2 regions of the Arthrobacter gyeryongensis genome follow, and region 2 is predicted to be linked to the other one. Evidence: predicted binding sites of a transcription regulator. Region 2 holds the regulator's gene; the other holds the start of a gene.
The links. The regulator LexA, encoded in region 2, represses DNA repair genes until DNA is damaged. The targets are predictions, from matches to a motif close to TCGAACANNTGTTCGA.

Region 1 (3,414 bases), on a different contig from region 2:
TTTGAAAGTCCCCGCTAAGGCGGGGACTTTTTCGTTTCCCGGGGTGTCGCACCGAGCCGGATGTGGATCGAAGAAATCGCCCTTCCGGCGGCCAGCCAAGCCTGCCCTTAGTCCTGATCGAAGCCCGCAAGTCTGCTGGGCACTTGCCGTAAAGATTTCGTAAAGATCCTGTCGAAAAGCTGAGAGCGCGTTCGACCAGCCGATAGTTTTTAGAGGCGCCGCCACTTGAGTGTCCCCCAATCCTCAGGTGGCGGCGCTTCTCGAAGATCTTGGCCAGCGACTTAGGTGCCTGTGAACAAACAGATTCTCCTATAAGCGTTTGGCGCCCGAGCGGGCAGTCTTAAGTGAATCTTGATCTTTTCTTAGCGTTTCCTTGAGGTTCACCATGTAGTGGGCCGTTTCGTCTGCGGGCTATCTCCAGCTACGATCAGGAGGTTGTCCGGACCGAAAGGCATCCTTGCTCGTGGATTTTGGCCGCTATCTCATTGACCTTGTGGTCTTCGTTGGCATCACAGTTGTGCTGATGTGTTCTCTTCACCTGCTCGTGCTGTGGCACAAGAAGCGGAAGTACACGAAGTTGTTGCGCCCTGAGAGACAGCCGCTAGCGGGACGCGATACCGGAGCCCGTCCGGAAAGGCCAGGCCCTGGACGCATTCGCGATCAGCGGGCGACTCTTACCGGCGTCCAAAGGCCATGACAATGGCTACTACCGCCGCGACGACCAGCACTGTCGCAACCCAGATCCATTGTTGTCCGTCCAAGTTCGCCCCACTCTCAGGTCTTGGTCCAGTCTCCCAAAATGAAGGCTGTTGAGCGAGGTCTGGTGGGGAGATCGAACCTCCCACGCTCACAGAAGCAGGCCAGGAGCGTTCAGCTTCTGGCCTGCTTCTGTTACGACGCTGAATTCCGCGGGCCTGCCGTCCTGACCGCCCTCAGTTCAGTGCGATGACGAGCATCTGGTTGGTGCCCGGGATGCATGTTTGCAATACCGCCCGAGGAAATCCGCCGAATACCGCTGCGACGTTGTTGGTGGTCCCGCCTTGAGGCACCTGGCCGCGCGCCGTCACTGTGTACGTGCCATAGCCGGGGATGCTCACGGTCTCGCCGACGCCGATACCCGAGAATTGTGCCCACCCCCCGCAGAAATCATGTTCGGTAATGAACAGCGAGTAGGCGTCCGTGGGGGTGAAATGGATCGGGCCAATGCAACTGTCCACGGCCGCCTGGCCGCCTGAGCCCGCAACATAAATGGTCCGCACCGCCGGAGCGGGAGCTGGGGCGGCTGCTGGTGCAGGTGCTGGGGCAGGGGCAGGGGCAGGGGCAGGTGCGGGAGCCGCGGCAACCGGCGGCCCTGTCAGCTTTAGCACCTCGCCAGGCACGATGACGGAATAGGCGCTCAGCCCATTGGCTGCCAGCATCCCGTTGACGTCGACGCCGAACCTGGCGGCTATGGAGCCAACAGTGTCGCCGCTGACCACCGTATAGGCGTTCGTGTCAGACGCAGGGTCAGGAGCAGGAGCAGGAGCAGGAGCAGGAGCCGGAGCGGGTGGCGCTGCGGCCGGCGCTGCTGCGGGCGCTGACGGCGCGACGGCGGCCGGTGCCTGCGTCTGTACTGGCGCCTGAGTGGCTGCCGGCTTGGGACTGGCAGCGGCCGGCGAAGGCGCGGCAATACCGGCTCCCGATCCGAGCTGCGGGGCAAGTGCGGCGCTCGTGCCTGCCGGTGCAAGTACCTGTGCGTAGTTCTGCATCGTCACGGCCGCAACGGCCACCACTGCCACGATCGCCCAGGTGGCTATTGATGCCTTGTACCTGGTGAGGGTTCTTACTCCCGCGGATATCAGCGCGAAGACGTTGCCTCCGCTGATCCCGCTGTGTCTGTACTCCTGCTGATACATGTCGGATCCCCGTAATTCATCGTTTCTTGGGCCGGCCGGTTGGCTGGCCCGGGAAGTGATACGCAGGCGCAGGGGATGGCGCTTGTTGAGACCCTTTTGCTTAAATGCGCAGCACTGAGGAATCTCTCGATCCATCTACTTTGATAAATCCATCAAAGGGATGTATGAACCCGTTTTGATAAATCCATCAGTGAGATTTATGAAAGAGATATTTCCTTTTTCCTGCTGCAGGTAATTTGAGTGTAGGAATGGGGAATTCGCTCTACACGAGTGGGTGCCACTCGCTTTTATTCCGGACTGCCGGCCAAACACTCGCAAGGCTTCCTCGGCAGGGGGCGGGTGCTTGCAGGAGCCCGGCCTGCCAGCGGGCGGGGAGGTGTGAACTTTACTAAACTAAGTCTGCTTAGTAATTAGTAGTCATATTTATCCCGAGAATTGACGAATTCGGCAATGCGCTCTGGAAATGCGCAGAGACCGATTTTCGAGAATGTATCCACCGTGTCGGGGAGGGCTTGACCACGCACTTGACCATTGGGACAGAATGGGTCCATGAGTCGAATCGCAATCATCGGCGGCCACGGCAAGGTGGCCTTGCAACTGTCCCGCATCCTGAGCAACGAAGGTCACTCGGTCACTTCCTTCATCCGCAATCCGGAACACGCGCCCGACGTCGAAGTGACGGGTGCCGCCCCGGTAGTACTCGACGTCGAGAATTCGACGACGTCAGAAATCGCCTCTGCACTTGACGGCCACGACGCGGTGGTGTGGTCCGCCGGGGCAGGCGGAGGCAATCCGCACCGTACGTATGCAGTGGACAGGGACGCCGCCATCCGCTCGATGGATGCCGCGGCGCAAACGGGCGTGTCCCGCTATGTGATGGTGTCCTACTTCGGCGCAGGACCCGGCCATGGCGTTCCCGAGGACAACAGCTTCTACGCCTACGCGGATGCCAAGGCTGCGGCGGACGAGTACCTGCGTGCGACTGACCTCGACTGGACGATCCTTGGCCCGGGCGCACTGACCAGCAATCCTGGGTCTGCGCTCATTGAGGTAAGCCCCGCGGACCCGGGCACCGGGACCGAAACTTCGCGGGCCAATGTTGCCCTAGTGGCTGCCGCCGTCCTGGAACTGCCCGAGACTGTCCGCCGCACCATCGAGTTCAGGGACGGCTCGGTGCCTGTGGTGGAAGCCCTCACCGCGTCCTAGCCACACACTGCCGGGCCTGGAGCCGGGCCAGGACCGCACGTCGCCGGGATATGTTGGTAGTCCCGAGGCAATGCCCGGGACGCAGCCACTATGACGTCTGGGGAAATCGGGAACATGGACCAGTTGGCACTCATTGTTGGATTGCTGCTTGCTACGGTCGTGGCCGTGGGCTTGGGGGACCGCTTGCGGCTCCCGTACCCGGTGCTGATGCTGTTGCTGGCTGCGGCGATGACCTTCATCCCGGGCTTCCCTGACTTTGAGCTTGCGCCTGAACTGATCCTCCCGATCTTCCTCCCTCCGCTGCTCTTCGCGA
Region 2 (3,414 bases):
CGGCCGGCACGCCATGCGTATTTTCGTTGACGTTGAGCAGAATCGGAACATCAAGCTGCGGCGCACCATACGGGCTCAGGCCGCGGAGGTTGGTCCGGAGGGGAAGTCGGTCAAGTCGCTCAAGCTGGTCACTCACCATGACAGTTTAAGGTGCCGCGGCCGATGCCCTGAAACTGTGACGGCCCGGCACCCTTCCAGACAAGCTGCCAGCCCGGTCAGCGTTGCTATTAAGTGGCCGGAATGAACAGTTGCTGGCCCGGCACGATGTGGCCGTCCTGAAGGTTGTTCAGCTGGATAATCTCGGCAACGACGTCGCGTGGATCCCGGGAAGGCGCGGCAATTCCCGCGATCCCCCACAAGGACTGGCCCACTTGTACCGTGACGCTCGTACTCGAGGTGGGCTGCAGCTCGGCGGCGGAATCAGCAGCCTTGGCCGGCGAATTCAGAAATCCCGCCAGGCTGAGCAGCACTGCGACCACGAGCATTGCCGGGACGCCGAAGAAGACCATGCGGCCCCGGCGGGTCAGGCGAAGCCGGCCCGGTGCCGTACTGCGGCCGGACCGGTGGGTGATGGTGATTGCGGACATGAGCTGAGCCCTTCTGAACAATGCCGCGTTCCGGAATCTCTGGTTGCGGCTGCCAATTCTTGCCTTCAGTCAGTGCTTGCAGGACGGCTATTCGTTGATCTGTTCGAACGATTCGAACGAACACTCGGATCCTGCATCACTTTTATAGAACACATATTCGAACCTTGCTATGACATTTTTAGCACCTATCAACGAACGATGTCGAGACTCGCTAGAACAAATGTTTGAAAAACGCCAGTGCCTGCCCTACGTTTGAGTGAAGGAAGAGCACTGAACCAGTGCAACAGGAGGGTCTGACATTTCAGGCCGACAGTCCCGGCAGGCGCCTCAGGCCGAACGGGCGGAACGGAAAGGGCGTTGGCGAACATGGCAGCGAAAGCCAATGGCAGCGGGCCGGCCTCAGCGCGGAGCCAGCAGCCGCAGAAGGCCCCCAAGAGCCTGACCGTCCGCCAGAAGAAAATCCTGGAGACCATCCAACGTTCGGTGAACGATCATGGCTATCCGCCGTCGATGCGCGAAATCGGGGACACCGTCGGCTTGGCGAGCCTGTCCAGCGTCACGCACCAGCTGTCACAGCTCGAGAAGCTCGGCTATCTTCGTCGCGATCCCAAGCGCCCGCGTGCAATGGAAGTCCTCATGCCGTTGACCCTCGACGGCGGCTCTGTCATACCCGGGGTTGAATCGCCGGCGAAACTCCGCAGCGCGGGCGGACTGGCCGTCACGGAACTCGCGAGTGCCAGTGACACGGCCATGGTCCCCCTCGTCGGACGCATTGCTGCCGGTGGACCCATCCTGGCGGACCAGACCGTTGAAGACGTACTGCCTCTGCCCCGCCAATTGGTAGGCCATGGCGAGCTCTTCATGCTGAGAGTCGCCGGTGATTCCATGATCGACGCCGCAATCTGCGATGGAGACTGGGTGGTGGTACGGCGTCAGAACGACGCACTCAACGGTGACATCGTGGCCGCACTCCTGGACGACGAAGCGACCGTCAAGACGTTCCGGCAACGGGACGGCCACACGTGGCTGCTCCCCCAGAACACGCAGTACGAACCCATCCTCGGCGACCACGCCACCATCATGGGCAAAGTCGTCTCGGTCCTGCGCTCCCTTTAGGACGCGCCCGCCCAGGACGGGTCCTTGAGCAAGCGCGCCTTAAGCCTTGGCTGACTCGGCGTAAAGCCGTTCGAGCGCACCCCGCACCACGGAACGGTCCGTGGTGGGCCAGAAGGGCGGCAACGCTGCCCTGAGGAAATTGCCGTAGCGCTCCGTCGAAAGCCGTGAATCCAGGACCGCCACGACGCCTTTGTCCCCCGTTGAGCGAATGAGGCGACCGGCGCCTTGGGCCAGCCGGATGGCGGCGTGCGTCGCCGAAACTGCCATGAAACCATTTCCCCCGGCCTGCGCCACGGCGCGTGACCGTGCGGTCATCAGGGGATCGTCCGGACGAGGGAACGGTATCCGGTCAATCACTACCAGCCGGCATGAACCGCCCGGAACGTCAACGCCCTGCCAAAGGGACATGGTGCCGAACAGGCACGTGTCTTCCTCCTCGGCAAATTGCCTGACCAACGCGGCCATGGTCGATTCGCCTTGGCACAGGATGTCCACGTCCAGCCGTGAGCGCATCGCCTCCGCGGCTTCCTCAGCCGCCCGTCGGGAAGAGAAGAGGCACAAGGCTCCGCCGTGCGAGGCCTTGATGAGCTCTTCAAGTTCGTCGAGGGCTTCGGGCGAGGTGCCGCGCCCCGGCTTGGGCAAGTGCTTGGCGACGTACAGCATGCCTTGCTTCGGGTAGTCGAAGGGCGAGCCTACATCCACGCCGGTCCAGCTGGGGGCGCCTTGGCCAGTCAGGCCCAGTCCTCCGGCTGTGGCCTCGAATGCAGAGCCGATAGCCAAGGTGGCGGAGGTCAACACCACGGTATGGCCCGCGAAGAGCCCTTCCCGGAGGCGTCCGGCAACGCTCAGTGGTGCGATATTGATGAGAGCAGGCGAATCCTCGTCGGGCGCTGTGTAGCCCTGTTGCGGATCAAAGGTACTGTTCCGGGAGAGCCACACGACTTCCCGGTTTTCCCGGGCTGAGAGCAGCCGTTCGCACAGCTCGAGGATCAACATCAGCCGGGAGCGCGCGAGCTGGCGTCCGCCGTCGACCGTATTGGACGAATCTCCCTTCGAGTCGGAAAGCGCTGCACGGCAGGCTTCCCGGAGCTGGTCCACGCAATCAAGTTGTTCGTCATTGAGCCCGTTGGGCAGGAGGCCCGAGGGCGCGCCGATGATCGCGAGTTCCAAGCGGTCCGCGGCGGCGTTCAGGGCGTCCACAGTGATGGCCGTGTGTTTGCGGGCACTCGAGGCAGCGGCATGGATCATCGCGACGGACAGCTGCCCGGACACAGCCCCGGTCACGCGGTCCTGGAGCTCGTGGGCCTCGTCCACCACGACAACGTCGTATTCGGGCAGCACGGCCAGGCCTTCGAAGGCGCTGACGGCGAGCATCGCGTGATTGGTGACCACGACGTCGGACTCCGCGGCACGGTGGCGGGCCAGCTCGCTGAAGCACTCTTCGGCCATGGGACACTTCTGCGCCCCGAGACACTCCATCGATGTGACGGATACTTGGCGCCAGGCCCGGTCCGTCACGCCCGGCATCAGTTCGTCCCGGTCCCCCGTCGTGGTCTTGCCGGCCCACTCGCGAAGCCGCAGGACTTCCTTGCCGAGCTGCGAGGCAGGCCCGCCGATGGCTGCGGCGAGATGCGGAACGCTCGTGTCCTCGCCGAGGGAGAACAACTGCCCCTCAGACGGCTCCTCGCTGGGGAACCCGCCCTCGAGCTTG

Region 1: a site for LexA is predicted at 2,048-2,063, ahead of ABEA18_RS07790 (LysM peptidoglycan-binding domain-containing protein). Genes of this name have one in related genera too.

The regions. Positions count from the first base shown of each region.
Region 1 covers NZ_BAABKK010000010.1:223,614-227,027, reverse strand. Annotated here, with positions in the region: gene ABEA18_RS07790 (LysM peptidoglycan-binding domain-containing protein) at 933-1,895, opposite strand; gene ABEA18_RS07785 (SDR family oxidoreductase) at 2,445-3,101, shown strand; gene ABEA18_RS07780 (Na+/H+ antiporter) at 3,216-3,414, shown strand, end outside.
Region 2 covers NZ_BAABKK010000015.1:288,516-291,929, reverse strand. Annotated here, with positions in the region: gene ABEA18_RS13125 (histidinol-phosphate transaminase) at 1-136, opposite strand, end outside; gene ABEA18_RS13120 (LysM peptidoglycan-binding domain-containing protein) at 228-587, opposite strand; gene lexA (transcriptional repressor LexA) at 954-1,703, shown strand; gene ABEA18_RS13110 (ATP-dependent DNA helicase) at 1,743-3,414, opposite strand, start outside.